2 linked regions of the Bacillus pumilus genome follow. The protein of the gene in region 2 interacts with the protein of the main gene of each other region in a pairwise test. Links are inferred from orthologs where the notes say so. Each region holds a gene or a part of one and is shown on either strand. Other genes may lie near its edges. The genes, in order: asd and def.

Region 1 (11,001 bases), 120 kb from region 2 along the record:
AATGTTTTGCTCGGATAGAGCCGATACAATTTTTGATGTGACACCTGGTACACCCATGATGCCTGCGCCAACAGCTGATACTTTCGCACAATTTGTTGTGACAATTGGCGTATAACCAAGATCTTTTAGGATCGAGGTTGCCTTTTCAGTCATTGCACCTGTCACGGTATACACAATCTCACTCGGTGTAATATTGAAGAAATCAACACTGATTTGTGCATTAGCCATTGCTTTAAAGACCTCAGTTTGGACGCTGTATTGCCCTTCTTTTGCCGGGACTTTGATTTGCGTCACATCATTGACATGTGCAATACCCGTAATGAGGCGGTCGTACACATCATGGCTCATTTTATCTGAGTAGTGTGACGTGACGAGTGTGCCCTCTTCATCAGAGTATGTTGAACGGACCCTCATTGGTACTTTTGCTTGCATCGCAATTTCGACAGCTCTCGGGTGAATGACTTTTGCTCCTTGATATGCAAGGTTGCAAATTTCTGTATATGTCACGACTCTGAGCGGCTTTGCATTTTCAACAATGCGGGGATCTGCCGTCATGACGCCTTCTACATCTGTAAAAATATCAATAAAATCTGCCTGTAATGCGGCACCTAAAGCAGCTGCGGACGTATCACTGCCGCCTCGTCCAATTGTGGTCACGTCTCCATTTTTCGCGGCTCCTTGGAACCCAGCAACAACGACAACATCATGTTCAGATAGTGCCGCCTCGAGACGTTCGCACTTCATATCAATAATTTTCGCACTCGTATGTTCCTTATCTGTCACAAAGCCAGCCTGTGCGCCTGTCATCGCTACAGCTTTTAGCCCGTTTTCATTCAGCATGCTTGAAAACACAACAGCTGAAATATTCTCTCCGCAGGAAACGAGCAAGTCTTTTTCTCGATTTGTCATATGCTGCGCGCTGCCGTAAAGCAGACCAAGCAGCGTATCTGTCGCATAAGGATCGCCTTTTCGTCCCATTGCGGAAACGACGACAACCGACTTATAGCCTTTCTCTTTTGCCGATAAGATATGTGCAAGTGCCCTTTTTCTACCTTGATCATCTTTGACAGATGTACCGCCAAATTTTTGGACAATTATTTTCACTGTTTTCACTCCAAGTTCATTCTGACGTAACAGAAGAGAGCAGGCGAAAGATGCCTAACTCTCTTCTGTTCGTCCTCATCATCCATTGAATGTTAAACTAATTTTAATGCTTTTAAGCTTTCTGCAATTTGAACGGAGTTCCATGCAGCGCCTTTTAGCAGGTTATCAGATACAATCCACATATGGAACCCGTTTGGACGGTCCAAATCTTTCCGAATGCGGCCGACAAATACGTCGTTTTTCCCAACAGCATCTGCAGGCATTGGATAAATTTGCTGAGACGGATCATCTTGCAGTGTAATGCCTGGAGCATCTTTTAGAATGGACTTGACGTCTTCAACTGTTGCGTCGTTTGATTCTAGTTCGACGTAAACAGATTCTGAATGTCCTGTTTCAATTGGAAGTCTCACACATGTTGCCGCTACTTCCAGCTCTGGCATATGCATGATTTTTTTCGTTTCGTTGATCATTTTCATTTCTTCAAATGTATAGCCATTGTCTTGGAATTTATCAATTTGCGGAATCGCATTAAATGCAATTTGATAAGGCATGACTTCCGGCTTCACATCTTCTTTATTTAAAATGGCTTGTGATTGGCTATATAGCTCGTCAATGGCTTCATGTCCTGCACCTGATACGGCTTGGTAAGTGGACACGATGACTTTTTTCATGCCATACGCCTGACGAAGCGGTTCTAATGCCGCTACCATTTGAATCGTTGAACAGTTAGGGTTTGCAATGATTCCTTTATGGTCATGCAAGTCTTTTTCGTTTACCTCTGGTACGACAAGAGGGATGTTTTCGTCCATACGGAAAGCACTTGTGTTGTCTACAACAATCGCACCTCGTTTGACTGCTTCAGGAGCTAGCGCCTTGGAAACATTTCCTCCAGCACTGAATAATGCAATACTTACTCCTTCAAAGCTTTCAGGTGTTGCTTCCTGTACAGTATACTCTTGACCTCTGAATGTCACTTTTGTTCCAGCAGAACGTTTTGAGGATAGTAGAGTCAGTGTATCCATTTCAAAATCTCTGTCAGCTAGTGTTTTTAACATTTGTTGACCGACAGCTCCAGTCGCTCCAACTACAGCTACATGCAATCCTCTTCCCATCAGTAAAACTCCTTCCGACCCATCCATGATTCTTTTCTTTCGGATGGCCATCCTATGACTTTTTACATTTTATTTTACCATAGAAAAGCAAGGCTTGAAGCATCTTTTTTGAATCTTTCATGATTTTCTAGTGAATCTATTATTCTCTTGGTCCAATTAAAATTGGCTGAATTTGTCTATGCTGAAGTGCCTCTTCTACTGTTTGAGAAAGCAAATCCATGTTCGCGACCATGGAGGTCGGTTTTTTAAATGGATCATCCTGGCCAAATGGAATAAAGAAAATATTTTTTGTCGACATCAGCCTCATCAGATTTGTACCATTTAAGCCTAGCGCATCATTTGTTGAAATTCCTAAAACGACAGGACGATGATTTCGAATGGTTGCTTTTGCAGCCATTAAAACAGGGCTGTCTGTCATGGCATTTGCGAATTTCGCCATCGAGTTCCCTGTTAATGGAGCAATGACCATACAATCAAGTGGCAGCTTAGGTCCGAGCGGCTCTGCTTTCACGATTGAGTCAATCGCCTTAAAGCCAGTCAGCTTCTCGATCCGCTCAATCCAGTCCGCCCCATCTCCGAATCTTGTATTCGTGTTCTGGACCGTATATGACACCACTGGACGCACTTCTGCTCCTTCTTTTACAAGTGCTTCGATCTGCGGATAAACAGCTTCGTACGTACAGTGGGAACCAGTTAAGCCAAAGCCGATTCTTTTCCCTTTTAATGTTGTCATGATTCCATCCCCCTTTTTTCCTCTGCAAGTTCACATAAGAGCCCAGAAAGCACTTTTGCAATGATTTGCCCTGCTGTCTTTGGTGCGACAATCCCCGGGAGTCCTGGTGCAAGAAGCGCCTTCACCCCGTGTTTTTGTGCAAAGTCAAAGTCTGTTCCTCCTGGGCGGGAGGCGATATCCAAAATGAGTGTCTTTGGTGTCATGCTGACGATGACAGATGAATCTAATACAAGGCTTGGAATGGTATTGATGATGATATCTACATCTGTTACTTCTTCTTTTAACCGGTCCATTGAAAATGGATCGAGTCCCATTTCAAATGCCCGCGCTAAATGCGCTGTATCTGCTGCCCCTACTTTTACATCCGCACCGAGTGCCCGAAATGTGCGGGCAATGGTGAGTCCTGTTCTTCCGAGTCCAAGAACAGCGACACGTGATCCATGAATCGTATAATCCGTTTGCTGAATGGCCATCATGATAATCCCTTCAACTGTTGGAATAGAGTTATATATGGCAATATCATCTCGCTCAAACAGCTTCACAAGTTTTCGGTTCACCTGCTTTGCCAGATTGTCTAAGTACGTATTAGAAATACCTGAGTACAGGGTACAATGGGCAGGGGTTCTTTCTAAATAAGTTGCTTCTAGTAACACCTGTTCATTTGAGAAAACTGTCGCGACAACACCTTCATCCGTTGCCCCTGATACTGGCAGGATCATACTGTCTACCTGTTCGAATGGAAGTTCTGACATTTTTAGCTTTTCAGCCCCAATAAATCCGTGATCCAGCTGATCAAATCCAACCAAAAACACTTTGGCATGCTGCTGTGACAGCTTGCGAATAATTTCAAGCTGCCTTGCATCTCCCCCGATCACCGCAACCGTTAAACCGCTCAACATACTGACCGTTCACCTTCTTTATTTAAAAAAGTCTGTAATATTTTCTGAATCTCCCTTTTAGCATATGAGGAGAGGATTCAGCCTGTGAACAAATCGAAGAGAGAAAAGAAAAAGAGCACCCATTTATGATGGATGCTCTTTTTCCCCGGGCGGCTGAAGTGCTTCAGGCACATCGAGAATGATCATATCTGATCCTATTTTTTGAATGTGATTCCACGGGACGCGGATGTCATTTCCTTGCTTTCGAAAGCCAAACCACTTCACGGAAGGTATGATGAGTGCTGTGATTTGACCGTCCTGTTCATTGATTTCAAGGTCGGTTTGTCCAAGCACGCCAAGCCGCTCCGCTCTTTTGATATCGACGATCTCTTTTCCTGACAGCTCACTTAGCCTCAAAATCGCATCACTTCCCTTCCGTATCATATATGCAGCCACAAGAAGAAATAGACCGTCACGCTTTTTCAAGTTATGCATGATGCCAATTTGAATACCAAGCTGGTTTCAGTTGATGAAAGTGATCATGGTCTGCCAGCATTCTCTCCACTCGGTTCACCATACCTTTTACATGTTCAGTGTCATAAGAAAGCGTCCAAACAATAGAAGAAAAGCAGCTCATTGCTGTATAGATAGAAAAAAGAAGCCAAAAATCGTCTGTGGCCTTCGTACTTACATAGTAATCCAGTTGCCCTGCTGAAAACGGAATACTATTTTCTCGGCTAAATAAGGACAGTTTATAAAAATCATAAACCGGGTCACCCCAGTCAGATTGATCAAAATCAATGACGCCGGCATACTCACCTTCTTGTATGATAATATTCCCCAAATGAAAATCATCGTGCTGGAATTGATTAGGTCTCGCCTTTACCGCATCAGCATGTGATTTGATAAAATCTAATACGAATTGCTCTTTCGTAAAGGTCACTCCACTTGATTGATAGGCATGTACATACCGCTCATATTTCGCCATGACTCTCTCATCCCATGGCACGACATGAGAAGGTGCGGAACATGTATGCATGAAATTCAGCTCTCTGCCTGCCCGTCTTCCGATTTCATACTGCTCTTCATTTGTAAGCAGATGGATGGATGCTCTAGCGTTCTCTCCTTCAATAAAAGAGAAAATACGATAGGTACAGTTAAGTTCAGGATTCATTCCAACCTCCATGACTTCAGAACATAGAAGCCCTCGATTTTTAAACTTTTGCTGAACTGACGCTTTTCTTTTAAAATTGGAATACGTTTTGAGGTTTGATAGCTTGAGCACCAGCTTTTCACATGAGGATGTTGTGACGAGATAAGTACGGTTTCCAGAAAAGCCAGATGTCATCGGCTGAAAGGAAATGGCTTGTGTCAGAAGCGGAGAGAGGAGTTTCAGTTTTTCAAATTCCATGTAAGCAGTGCCCCTTTCTATTTGATATACAATAAACGGCAGACCTCTTAAGAAGCCTGCCGTGTTGTTTACATTATGATGGCTGATCACCCGTAGGACTAATAAGCGAGAGCGCATAATCCTCTGTAAAGATTCGTTTTGATAAGTTATTCACACCGTCTAATGTGACTTTGTTGATTTCGTCAATAATTTCATCAAGTGTACGATGTTTGCCAAGGAGCAGTTCGTTTTTACCGTTTCGGCTCATCTTACTGTTTGTGCTTTCAAGACTGAGCATTAGGTTCCCTTTCATTTGTTCCTTAGAGTTTTCAAGCTCTTTTTGCGTAATTCCCTCACGCTTTAAGACGTCCAGCGTTTGTAAGATGGTTTCAGAGAGCAGGTTTAACTGCTTCGCTCCAGTCCCGCCATAAATCGTCAGCATGCCGTTATCTGCAAATGAACTGTGATAGCTGAAAACGGAATAGGCGAGGCCTTTGTCTTCTCTTACATCCTGAAATAAGCGGCTGCTCATGCTTCCGCCAAGAACATTATTTAAGACGATTAAGTCATAGATGCCTTTATCTCCAGCTGGAAGGCCATTAAAGCCCATGCATAGATGCGCTTGCTCTGTTTCCTTTTTGCGTGTGAGCTTGTCATAGTGAAATTGCGGCGCTTCTACCGGCTGTTTTTTTCCTTTCGTTTCATACGAACCGAACAACTTTTCAACTTCACTAATGAATGTGTCGTCCACATTCCCTGCAACAGAGATAACGACGCGGTCCGGCGTGTAGAATTCATCCATATAAGCTCTAAGAGAGTCACCGTTAAAGGTAGAAAGTGTTTCTTCTGTTCCTAAAATCGGGAACCCTAAAGAATGATCACCATAAATCGCTTTGCTCAACAGATCGTGAACGATATCATCAGGTGTATCCTCATACATTTTGATTTCTTCATATACAACATTTTTTTCTTTTTTCAGCTCTTCTTCATCAAAAGCAGAGTGGAAGAACATGTCGCTTAATACATCGAGGGCGTAGCCGGCATGTGAATCAAGCACCTTTGCATAGTAGCAAGTGTATTCTTTTGACGTAAAGGCATTTACTTGACCACCGATGCGGTCAAAGGATTCTGCGATATCACGTGCAGATCTCGTCTTTGTCCCTTTAAAGAACATATGCTCTAGAAAGTGTGATATCCCATTAATTTCTGGTGTCTCATGTCTAGAACCCGTTCCAATCCAGACGCCAATTGCGACAGATCTTACAGTGGGATTGTTTTCAAGTACAATTCTTACTCCGTTTTGGCATGTATAAGTTTTGACCAAGTTTTGCTCCTCCTATTCAACAAACAGATCGGATCACGGATGTCTTTTTTCACTTAGGAGGTCAGAAACCGTTCCTAATTCATATCCTCTTTCCTTGATTTGAGTGATAAGTGCGTCAAGACTTTTCGCCGTCGAATCTGTTGGATGCATTAATATCATCGCCCCATTGTGAATTTTCCCAAGCACCCGTTTTTGTAGTATGTTTGGTGACGGTTTTTGCCAGTCAATGGTGTCTACCGTCCACATAATGGTTTCCATTCCTTCTTCTGCGGCAAGCTTCACTGTTTCTTCTTTAAAGCTACCGCTTGGAGGGGCGAACCACTTCGGTTTTTTTCCAAGGGATTCTTCAATTTGACGATTTGTTTTGGTAATCTGCTCTAATGCTCGTTCTCTTGTCAGTGTGCGCATATCTGGGTGATTGTATGAATGGTTTCCAATTTCATGACCATCTGCCACGATCTTTTTAGCAAGATCCGTGCTTTTTTTCACCCATTTGCCCTCTAAGAAAAAGGTCACCTTGACCTGATGCTTTTCTAGTGTCTTTAACATCTTGATTAAATGCTCGTCACCCCAAGCCACGTTGATGAGGAAAGCATTCATTTTTTTATCTGGATGTCCCTTGTAAATGGGTTCAGCACCAAGTTCATGTAAATGAATAGAAGGTTTTGTTTCATTGAAAACAAGCAGCTTTTCATCAAATGACCCTTGTTTTTTCATTTTTTCATAAGAGGCATCGATATTGACCGTCTGTCCATTTAGACCAGGCATCTTTTTCCACACTTTATCAATCTTAGCATTTTGCGCCTTCACTTCATAGTCAGAAGACTTCGATTCAATCTCTTGATATAAAATATCTTTTGAAACAGATGCAACCTCAGCATGCTCTTTCATTGATTCAATATATGTAACAGCAGCCGGCTGCTTCATCGTTTGATATGACACGAGCAGTAAAAATACAAACACAATGAATGGTAACGTTTTTTTCAATGGTTGTCCCTCCCCTTTACCACAAATTATGATGGGGAGAAACAAGCTAGAACTATTGTTAGCGCAAGAAAAGAAAGAAGCCTGGTACGGATACCTGGCTTCTAACATATTTCATTAAGACTGTTTTTCTTCTTTTTCCTTTTCTTCACGTAAAACAGCTTTGCGAGAAAGGTTCACACGGCCTTGTTTATCGATTTCAGTGACTTTGACAAGTAATTCATCGCCAATCTTCACGACATCTTCTACTTTGCCTACACGATCAAGCGCAAGCTCAGAAATATGAACAAGTCCATCTTTGCCGCTGAAGATTTCAAGGAAAGCACCGAATTTTTCAATGCGTTTTACTTTACCTAAGTAAAGTTGTCCTACTTCAACTTCTCTCACAAGATCTTCAATGATTTTCTTCGCTTTTTGGTTCATGTCTTCTTCTGTAGAAGAAATAAAGATTGTACCATCTTGTTCAATATCGATTTTCACACCGGTATCTTCGATGATTTTATTGATTTGTTTACCGCTTGGCCCAATGACATCGCGAATTTTATCAGGATTGATTTTCATCGTTAAGATTTTTGGTGCATAACGAGACAATTCTCCTCTAGAAGCAGGAATCGTTGACAGCATGCTATCTAAGATTTCCATTCTTCCTTTTTTCGCTTGTTGGAGCGCTTCTTCCAAGATGTCTTTTGATAGACCATCGATTTTGATATCCATTTGAAGTGCTGTTACACCTTTTGATGTACCTGCAACTTTAAAGTCCATATCACCAAGTGCATCTTCCATTCCTTGAATGTCTGTCAGCACTGTGTAGTATTCACCGGATTTCACAAGTCCCATTGCAATCCCTGCAACTGGTGCTTTAATTGGAACACCCGCATCCATCATCGCAAGTGTGCTTGCACAAATACTTGCTTGTGAAGTAGATCCGTTTGATTCTAGTACCTCAGACACAAGGCGAACCGTATAAGGGAAATCTTTTTCAGATGGGATCACTGGTTCTAATGCCCGTTCACCTAGCGCTCCATGTCCGATTTCACGGCGGCCTGGGCCACGCATTGGACCTGTCTCACCAACACTGAATTGAGGGAAGTTGTAATGGTGCATGAAGCGTTTTGATTCTTCAACGCCTAGACCGTCAAGAATTTGCACATCGCCAAGTGCACCTAATGTACAAATACTGAGCGCCTGTGTTTGTCCTCTTGTAAATAGACCTGAACCGTGCGTTCTTGGTAGAAGTCCTACTTCTGAAGAAAGTGGGCGGATTTGATCTACACCACGTCCATCTGGACGTACTTTCTCTTCAGTGATCAGACGACGAACTTCATTTTTGACAAGCTTGTTTAATACGTCTTTCGCTTGTTTAATTGTCGCTTCGTCGCGATCTTCTTCTTCAAATTTCTCAACCACAGCTTTTTTCACTGCACTGATTGCATCTTCACGTGCATGCTTCTCATGTACTTGAATCGCTTTCAGCAGGTCTGTTTCAGCAAGTGCTTTTACTTCGTCTGCTAACGTTTGATCTACTTCATATAGAGGAATATCGATTTTTGCTTTACCAACTGCTTTGACAATTTCCTCTTGGAATTCGATTAAACGTTTGATCTCTTGGTGACCATACATGATAGCTTCAAGCATTGTTTCTTCTGGTACTTCATCAGCACCAGCTTCGACCATGTTGATCGCATCTTTTGTTCCAGCGACTACAAGGTTGATGTCACTTTGTTCAAGCTGTTCTACATTTGGATTGATGATAAACTTTCCATCAACTCGTCCTACTGTAACGCCGGCGATTGGTCCCTCAAATGGAATGTCAGACACACATAATGCTAAAGATGAGCCAAACATTGCAGCCATTTCAGATGAACAATCTTGATCCACGCTCATGACGATACTAATAACTTGTACTTCGTTTCTAAATCCATCAGCAAATAATGGACGGATTGGTCTATCAATTAAGCGGCTCGCAAGGATCGCTTTTTCACTTGGACGGCCTTCTCTTTTAATGAAGCCACCAGGAATTTTACCTACTGCGTATAATCTTTCTTCGTAGTTCACAGTGAGCGGGAAGAAATCAAGTGGTTTTGGTTCTTTAGAAGCTGTTGCTGAGCTAAGCACAGCTGTATCTCCGTAGCGTACGAGGACCGCTCCGTTTGCTTGCTTTGCAAGCTGGCCAGTTTCAACTGTCAGTTGACGTCCAGCCCAGTCTATGGTGAAGACATGTTTCTCTTGTCCCATTCTGAGAAAAACTCCTCTCTTATCTTGAAATTTTAGTTAATTCTTATTATGAACAAAATGATTTTCACATATCAATGTGAAAGGTGTATGTAGAAGGGTTTTTGCCATTCTTTCAACATTTTAACCATAAAATATTAGTGATTATACGATAAAAAAGCGGGAATCCTCCCGCTTTTTACGATTATCGACGTAAGCCTAGTTTGTTAATTAACTCACGGTAACGAGTTACGTCTTTATTACGTAGATACGTAAGAAGATTACGACGTCTACCTACCATTTTCAAAAGACCGCGACGTGAGTGGTGATCTTTCTTATGAGTACGTAAATGCTCGTTCAAGTTGTTAATTGATTCTGTTAGGACAGCGATCTGAACTTCTGGAGATCCAGTATCAGATTCGTGTGTTTTGAACTCACTAATTAATTGAGTTTTACGCTCTTGAGTAATAGCCATCCTGTTTCACCTCCAAATCATGTTAGCCCCATCTACCTCGCAACCGTCGGTGAAGTCGGCCTGCCAAGTAAGTGGTTTTAAAGCTACAGGGATAATCATACTAAAAATATGCTGAATTTGCAAATGGTAGAGCTGTTTTTCTATGAATTTTTTGTTTGCTTTCTCTGATGTTGAAAAAACTGAATCGCTTCTTCTTTATCTTGACTGATTTGAGCCGTTAACTCCTGGATTCCGTTAAATTTTTGCTCACTGCGAATGCGCTTGAACCACTGTAATTTAATCGGTTCACCATATATTTCTTCGTTAAAATCAAAGAGGTTTACTTCAATGGCAGGCTGATCAGGGCGTTTTTCATAAAAGGTTGGTTTATAGCCAACATTACAAACACCGTCATACACTTTGCCTTTCACTTCTGCTCTTACTGCATAAACCCCTGTTGGCGGAATGATATATTCAGCAGATAAACCGACATTCGCAGTCGGAAAGCCGATCGTCCGTCCTCGTTTATCACCATGAATGACAATACCACGCAGCTGATACGGTTTTCCTAAAAGCTCACTCACATATTCAACATCCCCATTTTTCAATGCAGAGCGTATGAGTGTTGAGCTGACTTTTCGGTCTTGATTGGACAACTTAGGAACGATGGTGGCCATAATACGCCCTTTTCCGTACTCATCGAAGGTTTCCATTGTACCTGCACCAAAACGGCCAAACGTAAAATCAAAACCAGCTACTGCGTGCTTCACATTCAGCTCATCTAAATATTGATCGACAAACTCTTGAGGAG
Region 2 (8,987 bases):
AAGAAATTCAAGTGCTGTCAGATGAAGAACTTCCGCAGTCATTGAAAGAGCTTTTCGGTCAGCGAGATAGCATTCTTTACGCTGACATCCCAGCCGAACAACTAAAACAGATTCAAAAGCATGTCCAAAAAGGTCATCTAGAGGTAAGGTATCACGTTTCCCAAAAATCTGGAAAGAAAAAAGTGCGCACGCTCCAATTAGCTGCATCAAAAGATAAGCTTGAAGAAAAACAGCAGCAGCTGAAAAAAAATGCGGTGAAACAAAAGGCTCTGCTCTCCTTTTTGCTTCAAGCGAGTGAGACGACCTTTTTAGCGAAAGACTTGCAGCAGCAAACAGGCGCGAGTTCTCAAACGCTTAAAACCTTTATTCAAGAAGGGCTGCTAACAGAAAGCTATGAAGAGGTCTACCGGGATCCTTATCGTGACCGGGCATTTACACCTTCTGCTTCACTTGACCTTATGCCAGAACAAGCAGAAGCGGCAAAACATATACATCAAGCAGTCAGTGATGACCGGCATGAAACCTTTCTGCTGCACGGGGTGACAGGAAGCGGTAAAACGGAAATATACTTGCAGACGATTGATCATGCCCTACAAAAAGGAAAAGAAGCGATCGTCCTCGTTCCAGAAATCTCGTTAACCCCTCAAATGGTTCAGCGGTTTAAAGAACGATTCGGTTCAAATGTGGCTGTACTTCATAGCGGATTATCGACAGGGGAAAAATATGATGAATGGCGGAAAATCCACCGCAAGGAAGTCAAACTTGTCGTGGGCGCGAGATCGGCTGTTTTCGCACCATTTGAAAATCTAGGCATGATTATCATAGATGAAGAGCATGAATCTTCTTATAAACAAGAGGAAATGCCTCGTTATCATGCCAAGGACGTCGCCATTGAACGAGCCAAAAGGCATCGATGCCCAGTTGTTTTAGGTAGTGCAACTCCTTCACTTGAAACCTACGCGCGTGCCAAAAAAGGCGTGTTTACATTGCTGACGCTCAAAAACCGAGTCAACCAGCAGCAGCTGCCGCACGTTTCGTTAATTGATATGAGAGAAGAATTGAGAAATGGCAACAGGTCCATGTTTTCAGAAGAATTAATGCTCAGATTAAAGGAAGTGCTTGAAAGAAAAGAACAAGCCGTCTTATTTCTGAATAAAAGGGGCTATTCATCCTTTGTGATGTGCCGTGATTGCGGATATGTGGAGCAATGTCCTCATTGCGAAATTTCTCTCACCTATCACCGCTATCAAAAACGGCTGAAATGCCATTATTGCGGTCACGAGGCACCGGTGCCAGCTGAATGTCCAGAATGCCATAGTGAGCATATTCGCTATTTTGGTACGGGTACGCAGCGTGTAGAAGAAGAACTGACAAAAGTACTGCCAGAGGCAAGAGTCATCCGAATGGATGTGGATACAACATCTCGTAAAGGTGCTCACGAAAAACTCCTCACATCTTTTGGCAATAAAGAAGCAGATATTTTGCTTGGGACGCAGATGATTGCAAAAGGGCTAGATTTCCCAGATGTCACACTTGTTGGTGTTCTAAGTGCGGATACGTCTCTTCATATCCCTGATTTCCGTTCAAGTGAAAAAACATTTCAGCTTCTCACGCAGGTCAGCGGCAGGGCAGGACGACATGAAAAAGCGGGCTCTGTGATCATTCAATCGTATACGCCTTCTCACTATAGTATTGAATTAACGAAGCAGCATGACTACGAAGCCTTTTATGAACAGGAGATGCTGCATCGCCGCCACCAGTCCTATCCGCCGTATTACTTTTTGGCAATGGTGACAGTATCACATGAGGAAGTGACGAAGGCAGCACATGTCACGGATCAAATTGTTCAGTTCCTAAAAATGAACTGTGCACCGAATACAAGAATTCTTGGTCCGGCTGCATCACCAATCGCTAAGATCAAAGATAGATATCGATATCAATGCGTGATAAAATACAAAAGGGAAAATGAACTGGCAAGTTTACTACGGAAAATACAAGATCATTATCAAAAGGAAATGGAACAAAAACAATTGATGATTTCAATAGATATGAATCCATATATGATGATGTAAAACGGAGGGCTTTAAGTGGCAGTAAAACCAATAGTCATGCATCCGGCAGAAGTACTTGAACAAAAGGCAGAGCCTGTCGATACGTTCGATAAAAAGCTCAAAAAACTGCTTGATGATATGTATGATACAATGCTTGAGCTAGATGGAGTCGGACTAGCAGCACCACAAATTGGCATTTCACAAAGAATTGCTGTTGTCGATATCGGAGAAGAACCTGGCAGAATTGATTTAGTGAATCCTGAGGTTCTTGAAATAAAAGGAAGTCAAACAGATATTGAAGGCTGCCTGAGCTTTCCATCTTTATACGGCACAGTAGAAAGACCGAGCTATGTGAAGGTAAAAGCCTTTGATAAGAAAGGCAAACCATTTACAATAGAAGCAGAAGGATTTTTAGCAAGAGCCTTATTGCACGAAATTGATCATTTAGACGGCATATTATTTACGTCGAAAATCATTCAAACCTATACAGAAAAAGAACTTGCGGAAATGGAAGGGTGAAGAAAATGGCACGTATTGTATTTATGGGAACCCCTGATTTCTCAGTACCTGTGCTGCAAACACTCATAACAGAAGGATACGAAGTTGTTGGGGTCGTCACGCAGCCAGATCGCCCGAAAGGCAGAAAACGAGTACTCACGCCGCCTCCTGTGAAAGTGGAAGCCTTAAAGCATGGCATTACGGTCTTGCAGCCTGAAAAGGTGCGCCTTGATGAAGAAATTGATAAAGTGCTTGCCTTAAAGCCGGATTTAATTGTCACGGCGGCATTTGGACAAATTTTGCCAAAACGATTACTAGATGAACCTCAGTTTGGCTGTATCAATGTACATGCCTCACTGCTGCCAGAACTAAGAGGGGGCGCGCCGATCCATTATGCGATCCTTCAAGGCAAAAAGAAAACAGGCGTCACAATCATGTACATGGTGGAACGACTTGATGCAGGGGACATGATCAGTAAAGTAGAAGTAGAAATTGACGAATTAGACAATGTCGGAACATTGCATGACAAATTAAGTGTTGCAGGCGCCGCACTATTGAAAGATACTGTGCCGAATGTTCTGAACGGATCTATTTCTCCAATTCCGCAAAATGAAGAAGCGGCAACGTACGCACCTAATATTAAGCGGGAGCAAGAAAGAATAGATTGGGCAAAAACTGGTGAAGAGCTTTACAACCAAGTTCGCGGCTTAAATCCGTGGCCAGTTGCCTATACTGAATGGAACGGGGCTCATCTAAAAGTATGGGAAGCGAAAAAAGTTCCACTCGAAGCGCAAGAAGAACCTGGGAAAGTGATTGAGCTTCAAAAAGAAGGTCCAGTCATTGGAACTGGGAATAAACAAGGTCTTTTATTAACAGGTGTACAGCCAGCTGGTAAGAAAAAGATGAGCGGCGAAGACTTCCTAAGAGGCGCAAATATCGAAATGGGACAGAAATTAGGGTTAATGAATGAAGAAAAGTAATGTGAGAGAATTAGCGCTGGACGCTTTAATCAAACTCGAACAAAATCAAGCTTACAGTAATTTACTTTTGCAGTCAGTCATGAAAGACAAAGACTTGGCAGATCAGGACAAACCGCTCTTAACAGAGCTTGTGTACGGTACACTGCAAAACAAGCTGGCATTAGATTATATGCTGGCACCATTTGTGAAAAAACCGCAAAAGGTGGCTCCGTGGGTCATGCAACTTTTGCGGATGTCCCTTTATCAAATGGTGTACCTTGAAAAGATTCCACATCGTGCAGCCATCCATGAAGCAGTTGAGCTAACGAAAAAGAGAGGGCACAAGGGTATATCTTCACTTGTGAACGGCGTTCTTCGATCCGTGCAAAGAGAAGGCGTTCCGGCTTTTGATGACATCAAAGATCCAGTCAAGCGGCTTTCGATTGAGACAAGCCACCCATTATGGCTCGTGCAGGAATGGGTTCAGTCGTACGGATTTGAAGCGGCAGAAAGCATGTGCCGCATTCATTTAGTACCGCCAAAGCAAACCCTTCGTGTCAATCGAATGAAAATCGGCCGCGCAGCACTGCAGCAAGAACTGCTGGATGCCGGAATTGAAACGGAGCTTGGCGACTTATCAGAAGATGCACTTAAGCTGATGAAAGGGTCCATCGTTTCAACCCCTTCTTTTCAAGAAGGCTATGTGACCATTCAAGATGAAAGCTCAATGCTTGTCGCAAGAGCACTAGACCCTCAGCCGGGAGAAGCTGTGCTTGACGCCTGTGCGGCTCCAGGCGGAAAATCAACACATATCGCAGAGCGTATGAACGACAAAGGACAAATTGTTTCACTTGATTTGCACGAACATAAAGTGAAACTCATCAAACAAGCAGCAAAACGTCTGAACCTTACTCAAATTGAGGCAAAAGCGCTTGATGCAAGGAAAGCAAAGGGCGATTACAGCGAAGCTTCATTTGACCGGATTCTGATTGATGCGCCGTGTTCTGGATTTGGCGTCATTAGACGAAAACCAGATATGAAATATACAAAGTCTAAAGAAGACTCAGCAAGGCTTGCTGCAATTCAGCAGGCAATCTTAAAAGAAACAGCTCCGCTTTTAAAGCCTGGCGGAACCCTTGTATATAGTACATGTACAATGGACCCAACAGAAAATCAACAAGTGATCCATGCGTTTTTACAAGAACACCAAGACTTCGAACCCGATCTATCTCTTAATGAACGGCTGCCTGAGCAGGTTGCTCCGTTTGTTCAAAACGGAAGTGTGCAAATTCTTCCTCATTATTTCGGAACAGATGGTTTCTTTATTTGCAGCATGAGAAAGAAGGGATAAAAAATGACAGAACAAAAAGTAAGAAAAGAACTGAAAACAGATATGCCGTCGATCTATTCATTTGAGCTTCACGAAATGAAAGAATGGTTAAAAGAACAAGACGAAAAACCTTTCCGCGCAGCGCAAATTTTTGAGTGGCTTTATGAGAAACGTGTGACATCCTTTGATGAAATGTCTAACCTCTCCAAAGATTTAAGAGAAAAATTAAAAGATCAATTTACAATCACAACATTAAAAACCGTGATCAAACAAACGTCTCAAGACGGAACGATCAAGTTTTTATTTGAACTGCATGATGGTTATACAATTGAAACAGTGCTTATGCGTCATGAATATGGAAACTCTGTCTGCGTGACAACACAGGTTGGCTGTAGAATCGGCTGTACATTCTGTGCATCTACACTTGGCGGTTTAAAACGAAACCTTGAAGCCGGAGAAATCGTTGCACAAGTATTGAAAGTACAGCAGGCACTTGACGAAACAGACGAGAGAGTCAGCTCTGTTGTCATCATGGGAATTGGCGAACCGTTTGATAACTTTGAAGAAATGCTTGCTTTCCTTAAAATCATCAACCATGATCATGGCTTAAATATTGGTGCACGCCATATTACGGTTTCGACAAGCGGAATCATTCCAAAGATCTATCAATTCGCTGATGAGCAAATGCAAATCAACTTTGCTGTGTCATTGCACGCACCGAACACAGAGATCAGAAGCCGCCTAATGCCGATCAATAAGGCATATAAGCTGCCAAAATTAATGGAAGCCATCGAATACTACATTCAAAAGACGGGTAGACGTGTCAGCTTTGAATACGGCCTGTTTGGCGGAGTAAATGACCAAGTTCACCATGCAGAAGAACTTGCAGACCTATTAAAAGGAATCAAGTGCCACGTGAATCTCATTCCGGTGAACTATGTACCAGAGAGAGATTATGTGAGAACACCTAGAGAACAAATCTTCCTATTTGAAAAAACGCTAAAAGAACGAGGCGTAAACGTAACGATTAGACGAGAGCAAGGCCATGACATTGATGCTGCTTGCGGTCAGCTAAGAGCGAAGGAGCGTCAGGAAGAGACGAGGTGACGAATGTTGATAAGGGCAGCCTTTCTTACTGATACAGGAAAAGTCCGTCAGCATAATGAAGATGATGCAGGTATTTTTGAAGCAAAAGAAGATTCACTTCTCGCTGTTGTAGCAGACGGCATGGGAGGTCATCTTGCTGGTGATGTCGCCAGCAAGATGGCAGTCTCTTCTTTAAAAGAATACTGGGAAGAAACATCTTCAATTCCAGAAAAGCCAGCCGATCAAGAAAGCTGGTTAATCTCAAAAATCAGTGACATTAATGACCAAGTTTATGAACATGCGCAAAACAATGAGGAGTGCCAAGGAATGGGGACGACTATTGTATGCGCGCTCGTTCATTTGCAAACGGTCACAATTGCGCATATTGGAGACAGCCGCTGCTACCTGCTAAGAGAAGGAGCGCTGACCCAATTAACAGAAGATCATTCACTCGTGAATGAGCTTGTGAAAACAGGTGAAATTTCAAAAGCGGATGCAGAATATCATCCAAGAAAAAATGTGCTCACGAAAGCATTAGGAACAGATAAACGTGTTCAAATTGATGCACGCACTTTTGAAGTGGACCCAGGAGATCAAATCCTGCTTTGCTCAGATGGTCTATCGAATAAAGTAGAAGAAGAGAATTTGACTCATATATTAACGCAAACGACCGCGCCAGAGGAAAAAGTAACAGAGTTAATACAAACAGCGAATGACAACGGCGGTGAAGATAACATTACAGCAGTACTGTTAGAAATCTCCTCCCAGCCAGAGGAGGGTGACAGCAAGTGTTGATCGGAAAAAGGATCAGCGGCCGTTATCAGATTCTTCGCGTCATAGGCGGAGGCGGAATGGCCAACGTCTATTTGGCGGAAGATATGATTTTAGATCGCGAAGTAGCGATTAAAATTTTGCGGTTTGACTTTGCGAGCGATGATGATTTTATTAGACGTTTCCGGCGGGAAGCGCAGTCAGCTGCAAGCTTAGATCATTCGAATATTGTCAGCATCTACGATGTTGGGGAAGAAGATGACATTTATTATATTGTCATGGAATATGTCGAAGGGATGACGCTGAAAGAATACATACACGCCAATGGCCCGCTTCATCCGAAAGAAGCCGTTCGCATCATGGAGCAAGTCGTTGCGGCGATGGAAGAAGCCCATGCGAAACAGCTCGTCCACCGAGACATTAAGCCTCACAATATATTAATAGACAATATGGGGAACATCAAAGTCACTGATTTTGGGATTGCCATGGCACTCAGCTCAGCGACCATTACCCATACAAATTCTGTCCTAGGCTCCGTGCACTACTTGTCTCCAGAACAAGCACGCGGGGGTCTTGCAACGAAAAAATCAGACATCTATTCACTTGGGATTGTGCTCTATGAACTCATCTCAGGACGCATGCCATTTGAAGGAGAATCGGCTGTCAGTGTTGCACTGAAGCATTTGCAATCAGAGCCACCATCTGTGAGAAGATGGAATCCTTCTGTTCCACAAAGCGTGGAAAACATCATTTTAAAGGCGATGGCCAAAGATCCATTTTATCGATATGAAGATGCATCTGAAATGCAAAAAGACTTAAAAACCGCTTTCGATCCAGCCAGATTAAAAGAAAAACGCTTTGTTATTGAAGAAGACCATGAAGCAACGAAAGCGATCCCAATCATTCAAGATCATCAAATCGATCAAGACAATGAAAAAACAGCCGTCCATCCGGCTCAAAAACCGAAGAAAAAAGAGAAACAAAAGCCGAAAAAGAAACGAAAAAAATGGCCATGGATTGTGGCATCCATCTTATTTATATTGACTGCTGCGTCAATTTTAGCCATCACTGTGTTTCCAGGGCTGCTTTTTCCAAAAGATGTGGAAGTCACAGATGTATCTGGCATGACGGTTGAAAAAGCAGAAGATACCTTAAAGAAAGCTGGGTTTACCGTCGCTTCGGAGTCAATAGAGATCGCTGATGAGAAAATTGAAAAAGGTCTCGTCGTCAAAACAGACCCGAAAATCGGCACAAAGGTCAAAGAAGGAACAGAGATTCAGCTTTACGAAAGTACTGGCAAGGAAAAGACCGAATTACCTGATGTTACAGGCGAAAAGGTCGATAAAGCAAAAGAAATATTAGAGAAAAAAGGATTTAAACAGGTCGTTGTGGAGGAAGTGAATGATAATGACACCGAGTCTGGGATTGTCATGGAACAGAGTCCTTCCGCGAATACTGAGCTTGTAGCAGCAGATGAAGAAGTCACGTTGACTGTCAGCATAGGTCCTGCCGATATTACATTACGTGATTTAACGACGTATAGTAAGCAAGCGGCATCGAATTATTTAGAGGATAACGGCTTAAAGCTCGATGAAAAAGAAGCGCATTCTGACGATGTGCCAAAAGGCGAGGTCATGAAGCAGGAACCAGGAGCAGGAACGGCTGTTAAACCAGGTGATACGGTCAAGATTACATTCTCTCTTGGACCGAAGGAAAAACCAGCTAAAACGGTAACTGAAAAGATTGAGATCCCTTATGAACCAGAAGCGGAAGGGCAGGAGATGAATGTCCAAATTTCCATTGATGATGCGGAGCATAGCATCTCTGATTCATACGAAAGCTTTAAAATCACTGCGCCGACTGAACGGACCATTAAATTTAAGATTGAACCAGGTCAAAAAGGATATTATCAAGTGACGGTTGATGATAAAGTCGTCAGCTCGAAAACGATCGAATACCCTGATGATGAATAAAGGAGGGACTTTATGCCTGAGGGCAAAATTATTAAAGCATTAAGCGGATTCTACTATGTGCTGGATGAGTCGCAAGAGAGTGGAAAAGTAGTTCAGTGCAGAGCGAGAGGCATCTTTCGAAAAAACAAAATTACACCTCTTGTTGGCGATTACGTCGTGTATCAAGCAGACAATGATAAAGAAGGCTACTTATTAGAAGTAAAAGAACGGACAAACGAACTTGTTCGTCCGCCTATTAGTAACGTTGATCAAGCGGTACTTGTTTTCTCAGCGGCAGAACCAGCCTTTAGCACCTCACTTTTAGACAGATTTTTAGTGC

Evidence for each region.
Region 1: the proteins of def (region 2) and asd interact in binary tests that used the Escherichia coli proteins (3 or more experiments, as listed by UniProt). The link is inferred for Bacillus pumilus from one-to-one orthologs.

What each region holds. Positions count from the first base shown.
Region 1 is NZ_LT906438.1:1,640,673-1,651,673, reverse strand. Bases 207-3,146 are described here. They hold asd (aspartate-semialdehyde dehydrogenase), read right to left. Parts: upstream 2,217-3,146; coding sequence 1,197-2,216; downstream 207-1,196. Other genes in these bases: dpaA (dipicolinic acid synthetase subunit A), read right to left, coding at 2,946-3,146; dpaB (dipicolinate synthase subunit B), read right to left, coding at 2,356-2,949; dapG (aspartate kinase), read right to left, coding at 207-1,104. In the rest of the region: more of dapG, read right to left, coding at 1-206; more of dpaA, read right to left, coding at 3,147-3,848; CKW02_RS08300 (YlmC/YmxH family sporulation protein), read right to left, coding at 3,972-4,244; CKW02_RS08295 (aminoglycoside phosphotransferase family protein), read right to left, coding at 4,315-5,238; CKW02_RS08290 (M16 family metallopeptidase), read right to left, coding at 5,312-6,541; CKW02_RS08285 (polysaccharide deacetylase family protein), read right to left, coding at 6,575-7,528; pnp (polyribonucleotide nucleotidyltransferase), read right to left, coding at 7,643-9,760; rpsO (30S ribosomal protein S15), read right to left, coding at 9,942-10,211; ribF (bifunctional riboflavin kinase/FAD synthetase), read right to left, coding at 10,352-11,001.
Region 2 is NZ_LT906438.1:1,530,304-1,539,290, forward strand. The notes cover bases 989-3,828. They hold def (peptide deformylase), read left to right. Parts: upstream 989-2,087; coding sequence 2,088-2,570; downstream 2,571-3,828. Other genes in these bases: priA (primosomal protein N'), read left to right, coding at 989-2,072; fmt (methionyl-tRNA formyltransferase), read left to right, coding at 2,576-3,529; rsmB (16S rRNA (cytosine(967)-C(5))-methyltransferase RsmB), read left to right, coding at 3,516-3,828. In the rest of the region: more of priA, read left to right, coding at 1-988; more of rsmB, read left to right, coding at 3,829-4,859; dual-specificity RNA methyltransferase RlmN, read left to right, coding at 4,863-5,945; CKW02_RS07735 (Stp1/IreP family PP2C-type Ser/Thr phosphatase), read left to right, coding at 5,949-6,719; pknB (Stk1 family PASTA domain-containing Ser/Thr kinase), read left to right, coding at 6,713-8,668; rsgA (ribosome small subunit-dependent GTPase A), read left to right, coding at 8,681-8,987. UniProt on the Escherichia coli protein: Removes the formyl group from the N-terminal Met of newly synthesized proteins. Requires at least a dipeptide for an efficient rate of reaction. N-terminal L-methionine is a prerequisite for activity but the enzyme has broad specificity at other positions.